DNA from 4 places in the Streptomyces sp. NBC_00009 genome. Region 4 is predicted to be linked to each of the others. Evidence: riboswitches for the same ligand, from Rfam matches in the RefSeq annotation. Region 4 holds a riboswitch; each other region holds the start of a gene.

Region 1 (4,179 bases), 1.0 Mb from region 4:
AACGACCTGAAGAGCGGCGCCTTCCGTGACGCGAGCATGGCGATGTGCGCGCTGGTCGCCGCGGCCGACAGGAACGTCGACCCGGCCGAGCGCAGCCGCGTGGCCCAGCTCATCTCCACGAACGAGGTGCTGCAGAACTTCCCGGCGGACCAGCTCCAGAGCCGCTTCGACGCGAACCTGAACAAGCTGACCGCCGACTTCGACTTCGGCAAGGTCAGCGTCCTCCAGGAGATCGCCAAGGCGAAGAAGAAGCCCGCCGAGGCGCGCGCGGTCATCCAGATCGGCATCGTCATCGGCGGCGCCGACGGCGACTTCGACAAGACCGAGCAGGCCGTCGTCCGCGAGGCCTGCCTGATGCTCGACCTGCCGCCGCACGAGTTCGACCTGTAGAGGGATACACCGAAGGCCCGGAACCAATGGTTCCGGGCCTTCGGCCTTCAGTAGCGGGGACAGGATTTGAACCTGCGACCTCTGGGTTATGAGCCCAGCGAGCTACCGAGCTGCTCCACCCCGCGTCGGTAAACACGACTCTACGCCATTGCGGCGACAGAATGCGAATCGGTTGCCCAGGGTTCCGTGATCCGCCGCCCGGGACCCCTTTCACCCGGTCGGTCCCGCCAGGTCGCCCGCCGCCTGTCCGGGGTGAACCCTGGGGTGGGTGCCCGATGACGTGCGCAGACGCGGGACCGACGCGGACGGTGGCGGGAGACGAGCGGTGGGGCAGCGAGGTGGACACGGGCGAGAGGCGGAGCAGGGCCTGTCCCGGGCCCGGTTCTTCGTACGTCTGCTGCCCGTGCTGCTCATCATTGCCGGGGCGATCTACGACTACGTCACGCCGTCGACGTTCACCGGCGTGCCCCTGTTCACCGCCGCCCCGCTCGTCGCGGCCCCGTTCTTCTCGCCCCGCGGCACCTTCCTGACCGGCCTCGCGACCGTCGCCGTCGTACTCGGGGTGCATCTCAGATACACCCGCAGTTATGACACCGACGCCATCACCGAACTCGTCACGGTCGCCACCGTCGCCGTACTCGCCTGTGTCATGAACCGCGTCGTGCGGCGCGGCAGTGAGCAGCTCACTTCCGTGCGCCAGATCGCCGAGGCGGCCCAGCGCGCCGTCCTGCCCGAGCCCGCCGAGCGCATCGGCGGCCTGGAGATCGCGGCCCGCTACGAGGCCGCCCAGGCGGGGGCCTTCATCGGGGGCGACCTGTACGCGGTGCAGGACACCCCGCACGGCGTGCGGCTCGTCGTGGGCGACGTGCGCGGAAAGGGCATGGGCGCGGTGTCCGCCGTGGCCGTCGTCATCGGCGCCTTCCGGGAGGCGGCCGAGCAGGAGGCGACCCTGGAGGCGGTCGCGCAGCGCCTGGAGCGGGCGCTCGCGCGGGAGGGGCTGCGGCGCAAGGGCCTCGACGAGTTCGAGGGCTTCACCACGGCTGTGCTCGCCGAGATCCCGCACGGCAACGGCCTCGTACGCGTCATCAACCGCGGCCACCCGGAACCCCTGCTCCTGGGCGGCGACGGGGCGCTCAAGGTCCTGTCGGCGCCGGAGCCCGCGCTGCCGCTCGGGATGGGAGACCTCGGCACCTGGCCCGACCGTGCGTCCGAGACGGAGTTCCCGAGCGGGGCGACGCTGCTGCTCCACACCGACGGTCTCTCGGAGGCGCGCGACGCGCAGGGCACCTTCTACGACCCGGCGGCCCGGCTCGCGGGGCGGATGTTCTCGGGGCCCGATCCGCTGCTGGCCGCGCTCACCGCCGAGGTCCGCCGGCACACCGGCGGCGGCACGACGGACGACATGGCACTGCTCGCGGTGAGGCGGCCGTGAAGCAGCCGTGAAGCAGCGGTGAGTGCCGTCATCACCTTATGTAGTCGAACGGCGTCGCTGCGCATAACATTTGACAAACCGTCAGATGAACGGCCCGTTCCGACGGCAGGTCAACTCGCCCGGTTCCGCCCGCTCGTGCCCCGTTAAGTCCAGGCCAAAGGCGTTAACGATCAGTCGGAACGGCTTGGAATCGGGCACCGGTGTCTATTAACGTTCGATAACGCAGCGCGGTCGTCCCAGCCGTCACAAGAGATGGCTCCGTGCGCACGCGCCTAATCCCGCAAGGGAGCCGGGGAACCACCAACTTGGGGTGAATCGGACGTCTTTCCTTGCGGAAGGCGTCGGTAGGAGACCTTCCTGCTCCGAACCCGTCAGCTAACCCGGTAGGCGAGAAGGAAGGAAAGGAGCGCGCCCCAGTGGCGTCCAACCGGCCTGCCCCAGAGTTCTCCTATGCGCCGATCGACGAAGAGTTCGGCGAAACGGACGAGCGGACCTGGGAGGAGTGGAACCCCACCGAGGAGTCCGTCCGCCCCGTACGCGGCAGGCACCGCGTAGCCAAGCAGCGCGGCGGTCTCGCGCGCAGCTCCACTGTTCTCGGTGTCGGCGTGATCGCGGCCGTCGGCGCGGGCGGCATCGCCACCGCGCAGGGCGGCAAGCCTCCCGTACACATCTCGATGCCCGACCTCTCGGCCGTCAAGGACTCGCTGCCGGACGCCAAGTCGCTGCCCGGCGTGGGCGCGCTGATATCCGACGGCTCCGATGACTCGTCCGGCCCCTCCGCGAGCCCGCTGACCGAAGCCGGTGTCAGCACCGCGGACGCCCAGCAGGGCACGACCGCCGGTGAGGCCCTGCGCGCCCGCATCATGCAGCAGGCCGAGCAGCAGCAGGACCAGGCCGCCGAGGCCGAGGCCGCAGCCGCCGAGCAGGCCGCCGCGAAGAAGGCCGCCGACGACGCCGCCAAGGAGCGGGACGCCGCCACCGCCAAGGCCGCCGCCGACAAGAAGGCGGCGGAGGAGGCCGCGAAGAAGAAGGCCGAGGCCGAGCGCCTCGCCGAGCTCGCCAAGAGCTTCACGCTGCCGGTCGCCTCCTACACGATCACCGGCACCTTCGGTCAGCCCGGCTCGATGTGGTCCTCCGGCTACCACACGGGTCTCGACTTCGCCGCTCCGACGGGTACGCCGCTGAAGGCGATCCACTCCGGCACCGTCAAGGAGGCCGGCTGGGCGGGCGCGTACGGCTACCGCACCGTCCTGGAGCTGCCGGACGGCACCGAGCTCTGGTACTGCCACCAGTCGTCCCTCAACGTCAGCGCGGGCCAGAAGGTGACCAGCGGCGACGTCATCGGCCGTGTCGGCGCCACCGGCAACGTGACCGGGCCGCACCTCCACCTGGAGGTCCACCCCGGCGGCCAGGCGACCGGGGTCGACCCCGCGCCGTGGCTGCGTTCCAACGGCCTGACGATCTGAGACTCGTAACCCTCCGAACCCCGGCGGTCCTGACGGCAACCCCCCGACGTCAGGGCTGCCGGTTCGCCGTGCCCGGAATATCTTGATCCATATCGGTGTTCTGGCAGGACATGACTTCTCTTCGCAAGCTTGGCTCGTCAGACCTCGAGGTGTTCCCGCTCTCCCTCGGCGGCAATGTGTTCGGCTGGACCGCCGACGAGGCGCAGTCCTTCGCCGTGCTCGACGCGTACGTCGCCGCGGGCGGCAACTTCGTCGACACGGCCGACGCGTACTCGGCGTGGGTCCCGGGCAACAAGGGCGGCGAGTCCGAGACCGTCATCGGCAAGTGGCTGGCCGCACGCGGCAACCGCTCCGATGTCGTCATCGCCACCAAGGTCGGCGCCCACCCCGACTTCAAGGGCCTGTCCCCGAACACCATCAAGTCCGCCGCCGAGGAGTCCCTGCGCCGCCTCGGCACCGACTACATCGACCTCTACTACACGCACTTCGACGACCCGTCCGTGCCGGTCGAGGAGATCATCACCGCCCTCGACGAGCTGGTGACGGCCGGCAAGGTGCGCGCCATCGCCGCGTCGAACCTGACCCCGGAGCGCCTCCAGGAGTCCCTGGACTTCTCCGACCGCGAGGGCCTCGCCCGCTACGCGGCGCTCCAGCCGCACTACAACCTCGTCTCGCGCGACACCTACGAGGGCCGGCTCCAGGAGGTCGCCTCGCGGAGCGGTCTCGCGGCCGTCCCGTACTACGCCCTGGCGGCCGGGTTCCTGACGGGCAAGTACCGGCCGGGCACCGAGGTCGACAGCGCGCGGGCCGCGGGCGCGGGCCAGCACCTGCAGACCGAGCGCGGTGTGCGCGTCCTCAAGGCCCTCGACGAGGTGGCGCAGGCGCACGGCG
Region 2 (4,179 bases), 3.9 Mb from region 4:
GCAGCACGTCCTGCCGGGCGATCCGCACCTCGACCAGGGCGTCGACCTGCCCGTCCGGCAGCCCGCCGAGCGCGGCCCTGGTCACCGCACGCGCGTAGTCGGGCGTCTGGAGGAGGCCCGGTACGACGGACGTCTCGACCGTCCTGACCCGGCACGCCTGCGACTCCAGGCTGATGAAGTCCCGGTAGGCGGGCGGCAGAAGGCCCCGGTAGGCGTGCCACCAGTGCTGGCCGCCGTCGTCCCCCGACCCCGCCAGCGCGACCAGCAGATCCCGTATGCCGGGGTCCGCGACCTCGAACGCGTCGAGCAGGAGACGCACGTCCGACGCTTTCACGCCGCTGCGCCCGGTCTCGATACGGCTCACTTTCGACTGGTGCCAGCCGACGAGCCGGGCCGTCTCGCCACTGGTGAGCCCCGCGCGGGCACGCAGCGCGCGCAGCTCCGCGCCGAGCCTGTGGCGGCGCACCGCCGGACCGTGTTTCATCCTGTCTCCTCGGACCTGCGGCCCGGCTCCTTCCGGCCCGGCGGATCGGTGTTCTGAGCCGACGGTAGAGGAAGCCGGCGGCGTACGCCCAAATGCGGTCCACCGACGCAGAGTTCACCGCTTCGAGCGACAGATATATGCATATCTCGGGGGATCGGCTCCACTGGCCGGGCGGGAGTGGCACTCTGGCGCGAAGCACCAGTCCGGGGGTCGCCTCGAGTCATCCGCCATGTGTCGGATTCAGGCCCCGGCGAAAAGAGGGACGACGTCGCCATGGCAGATCACCAGGAAGCATCCGTCACTCTGCCGAGCGATCCCGCCTCGGTCTCCTCGGCCCGCACATATGTCAGCGACGTACTCGCCGAATGGGGCATGCCGCGCGACGCGGAAACCGCCGACACGGTCCGGCTCATCGTCTCCGAACTCGCCACGAACGCCGTGATGCACACCCGCGGACAGTCGCCCGTCTTCAAGGTCGACGTGCAGCTGGAGCGCGACGAACACCTGCGCATCGGCGTCACGGACAGCCACCCGCGTTACCCGAAGCGGCTCCCGGCCGCCGTCCAGCAGGACAACGGGCGCGGCATGGTGATCATCCGCTGGCTGACCGCCGAGTGCGGCGGAAGCCTGTCGGTCAGGCCCACCCCCGAAGGTGGCAAGACCGTATGGATCGCCCTGCCGTGGACGGTCCCTGTCCAGTCGGTGTGAAGGCCGGCGGTGGTGGCGCGGCTACGGGGACGGGGTGTCCGTCCCCTCCTGCGCCCGCGTGAGCGAGCGCCGCACCAGTCGCGGCAGCACGCCCCACAGGCCCGCACAGACCGCGAACGTGCCCGCCCCGGCCGCGATGCCCGCCGCCCGCCCCGCGGTGACGTCCACGACGAGCAGCACGGACCCGGCCAGGGCGAGCATCAGAACGCCCAGGCCGGCCGCGGCGAGCCGCGAGGACATCTGCACGATCTGCGGCTTGGCACCTCGCCCGAACAGCGCGCGGTGCAGCGCCGCGGGCGCCGTGAACAGCGCGGCGGCGAGTACCGCGAGCAGCAGCGTCGCGATGTACGTCGCGCGCTGCACGCCGTCCAGCGCCGGGAACCTTGGAGTGAACGCCAGCGTCAGCAGGAAAGCGAAGAGGATCTGCACGCCCGTCTGGGTGACTCTCAGCTCCTGGAGCAGCTCGCCGAAGTTCCGGTCCGCGCGCTCCAGCGGCGTCTCGTGCCGGCCCTGCCCCACGCTCCTTGGACCTGAGTTGCGTGGGGCGTCCTCGTCGCCGGCCGGTCGGTCCTCGTCCATACGACCACGAGTACCCCATCGCGCGGTTCCGAGACGGCCGGGGCGGGCGCGTGCACCCGGTGACGCCTGACGGGCCCCCAGGGCCCCCGGGGACCCGTCAGGTGGCGCTACCGCACGCGCCCGTACCAGACGCTCTTCGTCCAGATCCGCTGGAGCCGCACCACGTCACCGGTCTTCGGCGAGTGCCAGATCCTTCCCTTCCCGGCGTAGATGCCGACGTGGTAGACGCCGCGGCCCGAATGGAAGAAGACCAGGTCACCGCGTTTGCGATGGGACGCGGAGACATGGCGGGTCTTGTTGTACTGCTGGGCGGCGGTACGGGGCAGCTTCTTGCCTACACGCTTGAACGAGTAGACCGTCAGGCCCGAGCAGTCGAACGTGTGCGGCCCTGAGGCGCCCCACCGGTAGGGGCTTCCCTTCTTGGAGGCCGCGATCTGGAGTGCTTTCGTCGCCGGTGGCGCGGCTTCCGCTTCGGGCGCGGCGCCGGGGACCAGCAGGCTGCCACCCGCTACGGCGAGCGTGAGGGCCGAGGCGGTTCCGGCCCGGGCGAGCAGCGACGGGACACGATTGAGCGCAGTCATGCGCAACCCTTCGTCAGCCGCCTGTGAAGGATGACCTGTCGGATTCGGGCTGGCGAAGTTGCCCGGCCGCGATGTGCGGCTTCACCCCAAGGGCCGGCCCGGAAAACAGCTCCGGCGGCCCGTCGTGCTCGGGTCCTCCACTCCTGCCGATCCACTTCTGTCGACCTGGCATCCGTACGGCGGCAGGACTCGGCGTCCGCACGGACCGCCCCGCCGCGGCGGCGGGGGCTTGTCGTCGGAAGGGATCTTCACGCATGAACGGCGCGAACGCAGAGCCGAATCGGCGTTGTGTGAGTGTCCTCACGAGTGATCCATTCGGGTGGACAGCACACTTTTCCACCCCGGCGCGGGGGTCCCAACGAGCCCCGCACCAGCAGCGGAAGGCGGAATTCCCGACTCTGGGTAGGCGTTCCGCGCAACTTTTCCGGTTCGCATGTGCGAGTACCGGCTACGCCGTAAGTGGGTACCTCGTCTGGTCCGTTTCGACCCCGGCCCGGACGGTTCGGATCGATCGCTTCGGTCTTGAACGGTCCGTCAATTGACCGACTCCGGCGGCACTGTGACCCGTTGTGTCCTCCTTTCTCCGTCCAGGACCCGCAGAGCCTGAGCCAACGTCGTCGCGTGGACCTCGCTCTCGCCCCGCTGATGCATGAGCGTCAGAGCGTCCCTGAGAGCCGTCGCCCGGCCGACGAGCGCTTGCGCGGCGCGCAGTCCGCCGTACGTGTGGTCGCTCCTCGCCGGGTTGATCCTGCCGAGCAGGTCGACCACCTCCAGATAACGGTCGAGGAGTTCGCACTCGGCGCGCGTCAGTGCGGGCAGCGGGGGCAGTTCGGGCGGCAGCATCGTCGGCTCACCTGGCGCCGGGGGCCGAACCGGACGTCTTGCGGTTGTCGATGACCCGGTCCACGAGCCCGTACTCGACGGCGTCCTGGGCCCGGAGGATCGTGTCCCGCTCGATGTCGGCGCCGATGCGCTCGCGGCTCTGCCCGGTGTGCCGCGCGAGCAGTTCCTCCAGCTGGGCGCGCATACGCACCAGTTCACGGGCCTGGATCTCCAGGTCGGTCGGCTGGCCCTGTACGGGCTCGGGCAGCCCCGGCTGATGGATCACCACGCGCGCGCCGGGCAGCATGGCCCGCTTCCCCGGCGTCCCGGCGGCCAGGAGCACGGCGGCGGCGGAGGCGGCCTGCCCGAGGCACACGGTCTCGACCTCGCAGCTGACGAACCGGATCGTGTCGTAGATCGCCGTCATCGCGCTGAACGAGCCGCCGGGGGAGTTGATGTACAGCGAGATGTCCCGGTCCGGCGCGGCGTACTCGAGGTGCATGAACTGCGCCATCACGTCGTTCGCGGAGATGTCGTCGATCGGCGTCCCCAGAAAGACGATCCGCTCCTCCAGGAGCTTGGAGTACGGATCGAGGGTGCGGTGCCCGGCCGAGGTGCGCTCGGTGAACTCGGGCAGGACGTAGCGGGCGGAAGGTCGGTTCATGGCACATGCCTCCGTGAGCGCGGAACTCTGTCGCTGCTTCTGTAAAAAATGTACAGGACGTACGGATGGCCGGGTAGGGCTCAGGCTGCGAGAAACGTGAATGGGGAGGGCGCAGGCTGCGACAGACGCGAAAAGGGGCCGGCCCGCGCCCGAGGCGCAGGCCGACCCCTTGCTCCGTTCTCCTGTGTCGTGGCTACCGGTCGCCGTCGTCAGACCTGGACAGGCGCAGCGCGAGGTGTTGCAGGAGGTCGGCGGTCTTGATGTCGGTCCGGCCCGCGTCATGCACCTCGGCGAGCTCGGAGAAGAGGAACGCGAACGCGCCCACCAGGGAGATCGTCACC
Region 3 (4,179 bases), 1.3 Mb from region 4:
CCTCACACGGCCACCCGGGCGGGGGGCGCGCAAGCGGTGGGCGACCGCGGCGCGCTCCGTGTGCTGCGCCGTGAGCGCCCGCGCGCGCTCCACGTCTCCGCGCGCCACGGCGTCCACGATCGCCCCGTGCTCGGCCCAGGAGTCGGCGGGCTGCGCGGGCTGCTCGACGGTGTACATCCACGCGATCTTGTGGCGGAGCTGCGTGAGCATCGTGATCAGCCCCGGGCTGCCGGACGCCTGCGCCAGCGTCTCGTGGAACCAGCCGCCCAGCGAGCGCAGATCCTCGCTCTGACCTCGCCGGGAGCGCTCCTGGCCCAGCCTGACCAGGCCTCGCAGCACCTTCAGGTGCGCCTCGGTGCGGCGCTGCGCGGCGCGGGCTGCGGCGAGCGGTTCGAGGAGCATCCGGATCTCCAGCTGGTCCGCCGCCTCCTGCGTGGTGGGTTCGGCGACGCACGCGCCCGCGTGCCTGCGGGTGACGACGAAGCCCTCGGCCTCCAAGGTGCGCAGCGCCTCGCGCACGGGGACACGGGAGACGCCGTAGCGGCGGGCGAGCACCTCCTCGGTGAGTCTGCCGCCGCGCTCGTAGACACCGGAGACGATGTCGTCGCGGATCGCCGTGCATACCGAGTGCGCCGGAATGCGCATGAACCGACCTCCGCATTAATCCCCGCGAAACGCGGTAGACAGTCGCTCGTACAGCGCGATTGAAGTCCGTTCAGCGCGCTTGCCCAGCGACTCTATTCCAGCGGGCGCGAATTTCCGACGGCAGGCCGTAATCCATGGATATTTTTTGGACAGCGCCGCCGGGAACGAACGACCGTGTCGGTAACGAGCGCGTCGGTAACGCCGAAAGCCCCGGCTCGGTGAGCCGGGGCTTTCGGTGCGTTGGCGCGAGTACGCGGCGAAGGTCAGACGTTGACGCCGTGCGAGCGCAGGTACGCGACGGGGTCGATGTCCGAGCCGTACTCGGGGCTCGTGCGCGCCTCGAAGTGGAGGTGCGGGCCCGTGACGTTGCCGGTCGCCCCGGAGAGGCCTATCTGCTGGCCCGGGATGACCGCCTGGCCGACGGAGACGCCGATGGACGACAGGTGGCCGTACTGCGTGTACGTACCGTCGTTCATCTTGATGACGATGTTGTTGCCGTAGGCGCCGCTCCAGCCGGCCTCCACGACCGTGCCCGCGCCCACGGCGTGGACCGAGGTGCCGCTGGCGGCGTGGAAGTCGATGCCGGTGTGGCTGCCGGAGGACCACAGGCCGCTGCTGGCCTTGTACGCGGTCGACACGTACGAGCCGGTGACGGGCATGACGAAGGCGTTCAGGCGCTTGCGCTCGGCCGCACGGGCGGCCCGCTCCTTGGCCTCGCGCTCGGCCTTGGCCTTGGCAGCGGCCTTGCGCCGGTCCTCCTCGGCCTTCTTCTTGGCCGCGGCCTCGGCCTTCTCCTTCGCGGCGGCCTCGTCGGCGGCCTGCTGCTGGGCGGCGGCCTGCGCGTCGATCTGCTCCGCGAGGGAGTCACCGATGGAGATGGCCTTGGTCAGGCCGGTCTGCTCAAGAGACGCGTCGTCAGCGGCGAGGGCGGGGGCAGCGAGGCCTCCGATGACACCGGTCGTGGTGAGCGCGGCGACGCCGGCGACCTGCGCGGTGGTACGCGTGACACGGCTCGGGCGACGGTGCTTCCCGGTGGCACGGGTGAACGCCATGGAGTGGCTGATCCTTTCCTTCCTTCTCGCCTACCGGGTTAGCTGACGGGTTCGGAGCAGGAAGGTCTCCTACGGACCCCCTTCAGGGAAGGGTGCCCGATTCACCCCAGGGACGGTGGGTCCCCGGCTCCCCCGGCTCGCGCCTTGGGGGACTCGGCGATGACTGTCCGGTGCCGCGGGCGCGGCGTACATCTGGCGGACAGCCGGACCGACGCTAAGCGGGGCATCTTTCAATCAACAAACGGAACCGGGCTTTTGTAGCGCATGCCACAGGGCAGACAGGCAACCACTGGTTCAATTCGGACATACAAGGGCCCCGGTGGTCATCTCGCCCACCGGGGCCCCTCGTTGCACACCGGTCACGGTCAGCCCGTGACGACGGTCACCTCTCCGATGCCGAGCGCCCTGACGGGCTCCTCGATCTGCGCGGCGTCACCGACGAGCACCGTCACCAGACGGTCCATCGGGAAGGCGCTCACGACGGCCGCGGTGGCCTCCACGGTGCCCGTCGCGGCGAGCCGCCGGTACAACTCCGCCTGGAAGTCGTCCGGCAGGTGCTGCTCGACCTGGTCGGCGAGCGTCCCCGCGACGGCCGCGGCGGTCTCGAACTTGAGCGGGGCGACGCCCACCAAGTTCTGTACGGCCACGTCCCGTTCGGCGTCGGTGAGGCCCTCCGCGGCGAGCGTGCGCAGCACCTTCCAGAGGTCGTCGAGCGCCGGACCCGTGTTCGGCGTGTCCACGGAGCCACTGATGGCGAGCATCGCGACGCCCGTCCCGTCCGGCGCCGAGCGCAGCACCTGGCCGAACGCCCGCACGCCGTAGGTGTATCCCTTCTCCTCGCGCAGGACGCGGTCCAGGCGGGACGTGAGGGTGCCGCCCAGGCAGTACGTGCCGAGCACCTGCGCCGGCCACACCCGGTCGTGCTTGTCGGCGCCGACGCGGCCGATCAGGATCTGCGTCTGCACCGCGCCCGGCCGGTCGACGATGACGACCCGGCCGGTGTCGTCGGCCGTCACGGGCGGTACGGGGCGCGGCTCGGCCGTGTTCCCCGTCCAGGCGCCCAGCGTGTCCGCGAGCAGCGCGTCGAGGTCGATGCCCGCGAGGTCGCCCACGACGACCGCGGTGGCCGTGGCGGGGCGCACGTGCCGGTCGTAGAAGGTGCGTACGGCCGCCGCGTCGATGGCCGCGACGGTCTCTTCGGAGCCCTGGCGCGGGCGGGACATGCGCGCGGTGGCCGGGAAGAGCTGCTTCGAGAGCTCCTTGGCGGCGCGGCGGCCGGGGTTCGCCGTCTCGTGCGGGATCTCGTCGAGTCGGTTGCGCACGAGACGTTCGATCTCGCTGTCCGCGAACGCGGGTGCCCTGAGGGCGTCGGCGAGCAGGCCGAGCGCCTTCGGCAGGCGGGAGACGGGGACCTCCAGGGAGACCCGTACGCCGGGGTGGTCGGCGTGCGCGTCGAGGGTGGCGCCGCAGCGCTCCAGCTCGGCGGCGAACTCCTCGGCGGCGAGCTTGTCGGTGCCTTCGGAGAAGGCCCTCGCCATGATGGTGGCGACGCCGTCGAGCCCGGCGGGCTCGGCCTCCAGGGGCGCTTCGAGGTTGATCTCGATGGCGACGACCTGCTGGCCCGGACGGTGGCAGCGCAGCACTGTGAGGCCGTTGTCGAGGGTGCCGCGCTCGGGCGCGGGGAACGCCCACGGCCGCGCCGTGCCGGCCTGGGGCTGCGGGTGGAAGTCCATGGTCGCGAGCTCGGTCACTTGCCGGCCTCCTCGTCTGCGGTCCCGACTGCGGTCTCGTCCGTGGTCGCTGCGGCGGTCTCGTCCGTCGCCCCGCCGGCGATCTCGTCGGCGGTCTCGTCGGCCTCTTCGGGGGCCGTGGGCTCGTAGACGAGCACCGCGCGGTTGTCGGGGCGCAGATGGGCCTTGGCCACCTCCTGGACCTCCTCGGCGGTGATGTCGAGGACGCGCTGGACGGCGGTCAGGGCGAGCTGCGGGTCGCCGAACAGGACGGCGAACCTGCACAGTTCGTCGGCGCGGCCCGCGACCGTGCCGAGCCGGTCGAGCCACTCGCGCTCCAACTGGGCCTGGGCGCGCTCCATTTCCTCCGGAGTGGGACCGTCGGCGGCGAACCGTGCGAGCTCCTCGTCGACGGCCTCCTCGATCACCGGGACCTCGACGTCGCCGGACGTCTTCACGTCCAGCCACCCCACGGAGGGCGCCCCCGCGAGCCTCAGGAGGCCGAACCCGGCGGCGACGGCGGTCTGGTCGCGGCGGACGAGACGGTTGTAGATCCGGGACGACTCGCCGCCGCCGAGGACCGTCAGGGCCAGGTCGGCCGCGTCGCACGCGCGCGAGCCGTCCTGCGGCAGCCGGTAGGCGGCCATCAGCGCGCGGGCCGGGACCTCCTCCTCGACGACCTCACGCACGCCCTCACCGATCCGGTCGGGCAGGGAGCCGTCGCGCGGGGGCTGCTTGCCCTCGTGGCGCGG
Region 4 (4,179 bases):
TACTGCTTACGCGTCCGGCGGCGGCCCGCACAGGGGGAGCGGGCCGCCGCCGGACCTTTCTCGGCGGTAGGTGCCCGACTACCGCCCCTGAGCGGGGCGGCGGTGGGGAGCCGGTCACCTGAGGAAGGACGCTAAACCTGACCGTCACGGGTTGGTGATGGATTGTCCGCAACTGGCCCTTGTGTTCCGCGTGTGACCGTATGTGACCGGCGGGGGATCGGTGCGGGCCGGTTCATGGGGGCAGTGAGGCCCCGGCTAGGCTCGCCGGTCATGGACGTACTCATCCACCTCTTCGTCGGCCTGCACATCATCGGCATCGCCTCGCTTCTCGGTGGGTTCCTCACCCAGATGAAGGCGATGGGCAAGGGAACGGCCCGGTTCGTCCCGGCGATGCTGCACGGTGCGCTGACCATGCTGGTCACGGGTGTCGTCCTGGTGGGCCTGAATCAGGCGGACGACAACACCGTGAACAACATCAAGATCGGCGTGAAGCTCGCGCTGCTGATCGTGATCCTCGGCCTCGTGTACGTGAAGCGGGACGACGAGAAGGTGGACAAGGGCCTCTTCGGCCTCGTCGGCCTCCTGACCACCGCGAACATCTTCATCGCGGTGCTCTGGACCTGAGCCGGCGTGCTGCTCCGGACCTGAACGTCCCGATCAGGGTGGCGAGCCACGCGGCCACCGCGATCCACACCAGCACCTGCCCCGGCCCTCTGAGCCAGGGCACATCGGCGGCGGCGCCCACGGACAGTGCCGCCGCCGCTGCCATTCCCAGAGGGAAGACCGTCGACCAGCGCCGCACGTCGTAGCGCGGCCGGGGCCACCGCACCTCCGCCAGCGCCAGCACCACGTACCAGGCCATATCGAGCGCGAGCAGCAGAAAGCTCATGGTGCGCAGGGCGCCCGTGTCGTCCTCGTTCCACAGACCCGTAGCGACGAGCTTCGACGCGGCGAGGGCGGAGATGGCGAGCGCGCCGCCCGCGACCCACTGGTCCCCGGCGCCGGAGGCCACCTCGCGCAGGTCGAAGTGGAGCAGTGCGAAGCAGTACAGGACGACCCCGCCCCAGAAGAGCACCATCCCGGTGTACGCGAGCCAGTGCGCGCCGACCGCGGGCGCGAGCGTCGCCGCCAGGACGACGAGGCCCTGCGTCGCGACACAGCCGAGGAACACGCCCCCCGGCATCCGCGGCTCCCAGCGCCGTACGACGTTGATCAGGAGCGCCGGCCAGACGAGCGCGGCCAGGGCGAGGAGCGCCTCGGCCAGGGTCTGCCAGCCGAACATGGAGATCCGGGTGCCGAGGACGGTCGTCGCCGCGACCGCGGTGAGCGCGGGCGGGGTGCCGGCCTCGGACTGCCAGCGGTCGCGCTCCCGCACCAGCCGGTTCGCGAAGTCCGCCGCGAGGGCGAGCCAGAGGGCCGCGGCGAGCACCAGCATGATGCCCGACAGCACCGAGTGACCGGTCAGGTTCAGGCCGACCGAGATGATGCCGGTGGCCATGACGGCGGCGCCGGCGGCCGGCGGGAGCTGGGACCACGTGGGTCCGGGACGTGAGGTTGCGTTCGGGCCGCGCACCGCCCGAACGTAACCCCACGAAGCCGGTCAGGCCGGGCGCACCACGCTGTGGATCGGCATGTAGTAGATCGACTCGACGCGGACGTTCGCGCCCGGCTTGGGGGCGTGGATCATCTTGCCGTCGCCGATGTAGATGCCGACGTGGCTGATGTCGTCGTAGAAGAAGACCAGGTCACCGGGCTGGGCGTTGGCCGTGGTGACGGTCGTGCCGACCTTGACCTGGTCCCAGGTCGTGCGCGGCAGCGATATGCCGGCCGCCTTCCACGCGGCCTGCGTGAGGCCCGAGCAGTCGTACGAGTCCGGGCCGGTGGCGCCCCACACGTACGGCTTGCCCATCTGTGACTCGGCGAAGTCGATGACCTTCGCGGCCTTGGCGGCGTAGCCGGTGCCGGTGCTTCCGGAGCCCGTACCCGTACCCGAACCGCTGCCGGTACCCGGGTCCTCCTTCTGGCGTGCCTCCTCGGCCGCCTTGCGCTTGGCCTCCGCCTCGGCCTGCTGACGCGCCAGCTCCTCCGCCTTCTTCCTGGCGGCCTCCTGCTTCTTCTTCTCGATCGCCGCGAGCCGCGCCTTCTCCTCTGCGGTCAGCTTCGACAGGAGTTGCCGGGCATCGCCGAGCTTCTGCTGGACGTCCCTCTTCGTGCTCCTGAGCGTGGCCTGCGAAGTGGTCAGCGTCTCCAGGCTCTTGGCCGCCTCGGTGCGCTTCTTCGTGGTGGCGGCCTGCTCGGTCTGGTAGTCGTCGACGGCCTTCTTCTGGCGGCTCGTGAGCCGGCTCATCAGCTGGTCCTGGTCGAAGTAGTCCTGCGCGTCGTCGGCGAGGAGCAGCGTCGCGGTGTCGGAGACGGCGCCCGTGCGGTACTGGGCGGCGGCGAAGGTGCCGAGCTCCTGGCGGGCCTTGTTGAGCTTCTCGGTGCGCTGCGCGACGTCGTCGAGCAGGTCGCCGACGCGCTTCTGCTGCTTGGTGGTGCGCTCCTTGGCCGCGTTGTACTTCTCCGTGGCGACGCCCGCCTGGTGGTAGAGGGTGTCGACCTTCTTCTGGACCTCTTCCAGGCTCGGCTTCGGCGGCGCGGAGGGGGCAGCGGTCGCGCTCTGCGAGAGCAGGGCGATGGACGTGAGGGCCGCCGTGGTGATTCCGACGACAGGGGCCGTGCGGGGACCGGCTGTCCTGCTGCGCGGCTTGCGGTGCGACGCCAAGGGGCGCGTCTCCTTCCCATGACCGCCTACCGGGTTAGCTGTCGGGTTCGGGCGGAGATTCGGAAGGCTGCCCTACGGCCGCGCCCTGACGGGTCGTCGGCCGATTCACCCCAAAGGTCGTGGGTCCCCGGTTCCATGCCTCTCGGCGTACTGAACTCAGCGGGGGCGACCCGTTCGCGGCGCGGTTGCCGGCGGGGGGACGGGCGGCCCGCGGAGCACGCTAGCCAACTCGTGTGGCTGCTGTGAAGGTTGATGTTCGATATGCCCGATACATTTTCGTGACCTTCGGCAATCTTGTTCGTGACCTCCGGTAACTCTCACGGAGGGTGATTCCCGCACTACGAGAGGTGGCCGGGCCCGCGAAGTCGGGGGGAAGTTTCCGGGGCGGCCGTGGGTGTCAGTGGGGCGGCCTAGACTCGTAGAGCGATGAGCAGCCTCTTTGACGACAGCTTCCTGGCGGACCTCACGGCTTCGAAGGCCAGTGAGGAGCATGCCCCGCCGCCGCCCGAGGACGACACGGCTCCGGAGCACGTTCCGGACGACCTGTTCGGCGGGAAATTCGACGTGCCTCCGGCCAGAGACGCGTACTACCGCGGCGGCGCCCCCCGCCCGGCGCTCGACCCGGCGGCGCTCCTCGACGGGCTGAACGAGAACCAGAAGGCCGCCGTCGTCCACGGCGGCTCCCCGCTGCTCATCGTGGCGGGCGCGGGTTCCGGCAAGACCCGCGTGCTCACGCACCGCATCGCGTATCTCCTCGCCGAGCGCGGTGTGCACCCCGGCCAGATCCTCGCGATCACGTTCACGAACAAGGCCGCGGGCGAGATGAAGGAGCGCGTCGAGTCCCTCGTCGGCCCGCGGGCGAACGCGATGTGGGTGTCGACGTTCCACAGCGCCTGCGTCCGTATCCTGCGCCGCGAGTCGAAGAAGCTCGGCTTCACATCGTCGTTCTCGATCTACGACGCCGCCGACTCCAAGCGCCTCATGGCCCTGGTCTGCCGCGACCTCGACCTGGACCCGAAGAAGTTCCCGCCGAAGTCCTTCAGCGCCAAGATCTCGAACCTGAAGAACGAGCTCATCGACGAGGAGGACTTCGCAGCTCAGGCCGCCGACGGCTTCGAGAAGACCCTCGCCCAGGCCTACGCGATGTACCAGTCCCGCCTCCGCGAGGCGAACGCGCTGGACTTCGACGACCTGATCATGACGACGGTAAACCTCCTGCGCGCCTTCCCGGACGTCGCCGAGCACTACCACCGGCGCTTCCGCCACGTCCTGGTCGACGAGTACCAGGACACGAACCATGCGCAGTACGCGCTGGTCAGGGAGCTGGTGGGGTCGGCCGGCAGCGTCCGCGCGGAGGACGAGCCGCCCCGCACGGACGACCTCCCGCCGGCCGAGCTGTGCGTCGTGGGTGACGC

Evidence for each region. Region 4 has a riboswitch for cyclic di-AMP ahead of OHA58_RS13720 (NlpC/P60 family protein). Riboswitches for the same ligand answer to the same signal wherever they lie in the genome.
Region 1: another riboswitch for cyclic di-AMP. It lies ahead of OHA58_RS18740 (M23 family metallopeptidase); the one in region 4 lies ahead of OHA58_RS13720 (NlpC/P60 family protein).
Region 2: another riboswitch for cyclic di-AMP. It lies ahead of OHA58_RS31825 (C40 family peptidase); the one in region 4 lies ahead of OHA58_RS13720 (NlpC/P60 family protein).
Region 3: another riboswitch for cyclic di-AMP. It lies ahead of OHA58_RS08195 (M23 family metallopeptidase); the one in region 4 lies ahead of OHA58_RS13720 (NlpC/P60 family protein).

Annotation. Positions count from the first base shown of each region.
Region 1 is NZ_CP108312.1:4,137,359-4,141,537, forward strand. Features, by position in the region: gene OHA58_RS18725 (tellurite resistance TerB family protein) at 1-390, shown strand, start outside; tRNA gene OHA58_RS18730 (tRNA-Met) at 442-515, opposite strand; gene OHA58_RS18735 (PP2C family protein-serine/threonine phosphatase) at 716-1,822, shown strand; cyclic di-AMP (ydaO/yuaA leader) riboswitch at 2,082-2,227, shown strand; gene OHA58_RS18740 (M23 family metallopeptidase) at 2,239-3,288, shown strand; gene OHA58_RS18745 (aldo/keto reductase) at 3,399-4,179, shown strand, end outside.
Region 2 is NZ_CP108312.1:7,022,688-7,026,866, forward strand. Features, by position in the region: gene OHA58_RS31810 (helix-turn-helix domain-containing protein) at 1-484, opposite strand, end outside; gene OHA58_RS31815 (ATP-binding protein) at 758-1,192, shown strand; gene OHA58_RS31820 (DUF6328 family protein) at 1,214-1,771, opposite strand; gene OHA58_RS31825 (C40 family peptidase) at 1,879-2,352, opposite strand; cyclic di-AMP (ydaO/yuaA leader) riboswitch at 2,356-2,557, opposite strand; gene OHA58_RS31830 (hypothetical protein) at 2,887-3,195, opposite strand; gene OHA58_RS31835 (ATP-dependent Clp protease proteolytic subunit) at 3,203-3,838, opposite strand; gene OHA58_RS31840 (hypothetical protein) at 4,032-4,179, opposite strand, start outside.
Region 3 is NZ_CP108312.1:1,834,930-1,839,108, forward strand. Features, by position in the region: gene OHA58_RS08190 (GntR family transcriptional regulator) at 1-645, opposite strand, end outside; gene OHA58_RS08195 (M23 family metallopeptidase) at 909-1,697, opposite strand; cyclic di-AMP (ydaO/yuaA leader) riboswitch at 1,710-1,866, opposite strand; gene OHA58_RS08200 (M16 family metallopeptidase) at 2,063-3,448, opposite strand; gene OHA58_RS08205 (M16 family metallopeptidase) at 3,445-4,179, opposite strand, start outside.
Region 4 is NZ_CP108312.1:3,098,906-3,103,084, reverse strand. Features, by position in the region: gene OHA58_RS13730 (hypothetical protein) at 271-624, shown strand; gene OHA58_RS13725 (tellurite resistance/C4-dicarboxylate transporter family protein) at 602-1,573, opposite strand; gene OHA58_RS13720 (NlpC/P60 family protein) at 1,601-2,764, opposite strand; cyclic di-AMP (ydaO/yuaA leader) riboswitch at 2,773-2,936, opposite strand; gene pcrA (DNA helicase PcrA) at 3,191-4,179, shown strand, end outside.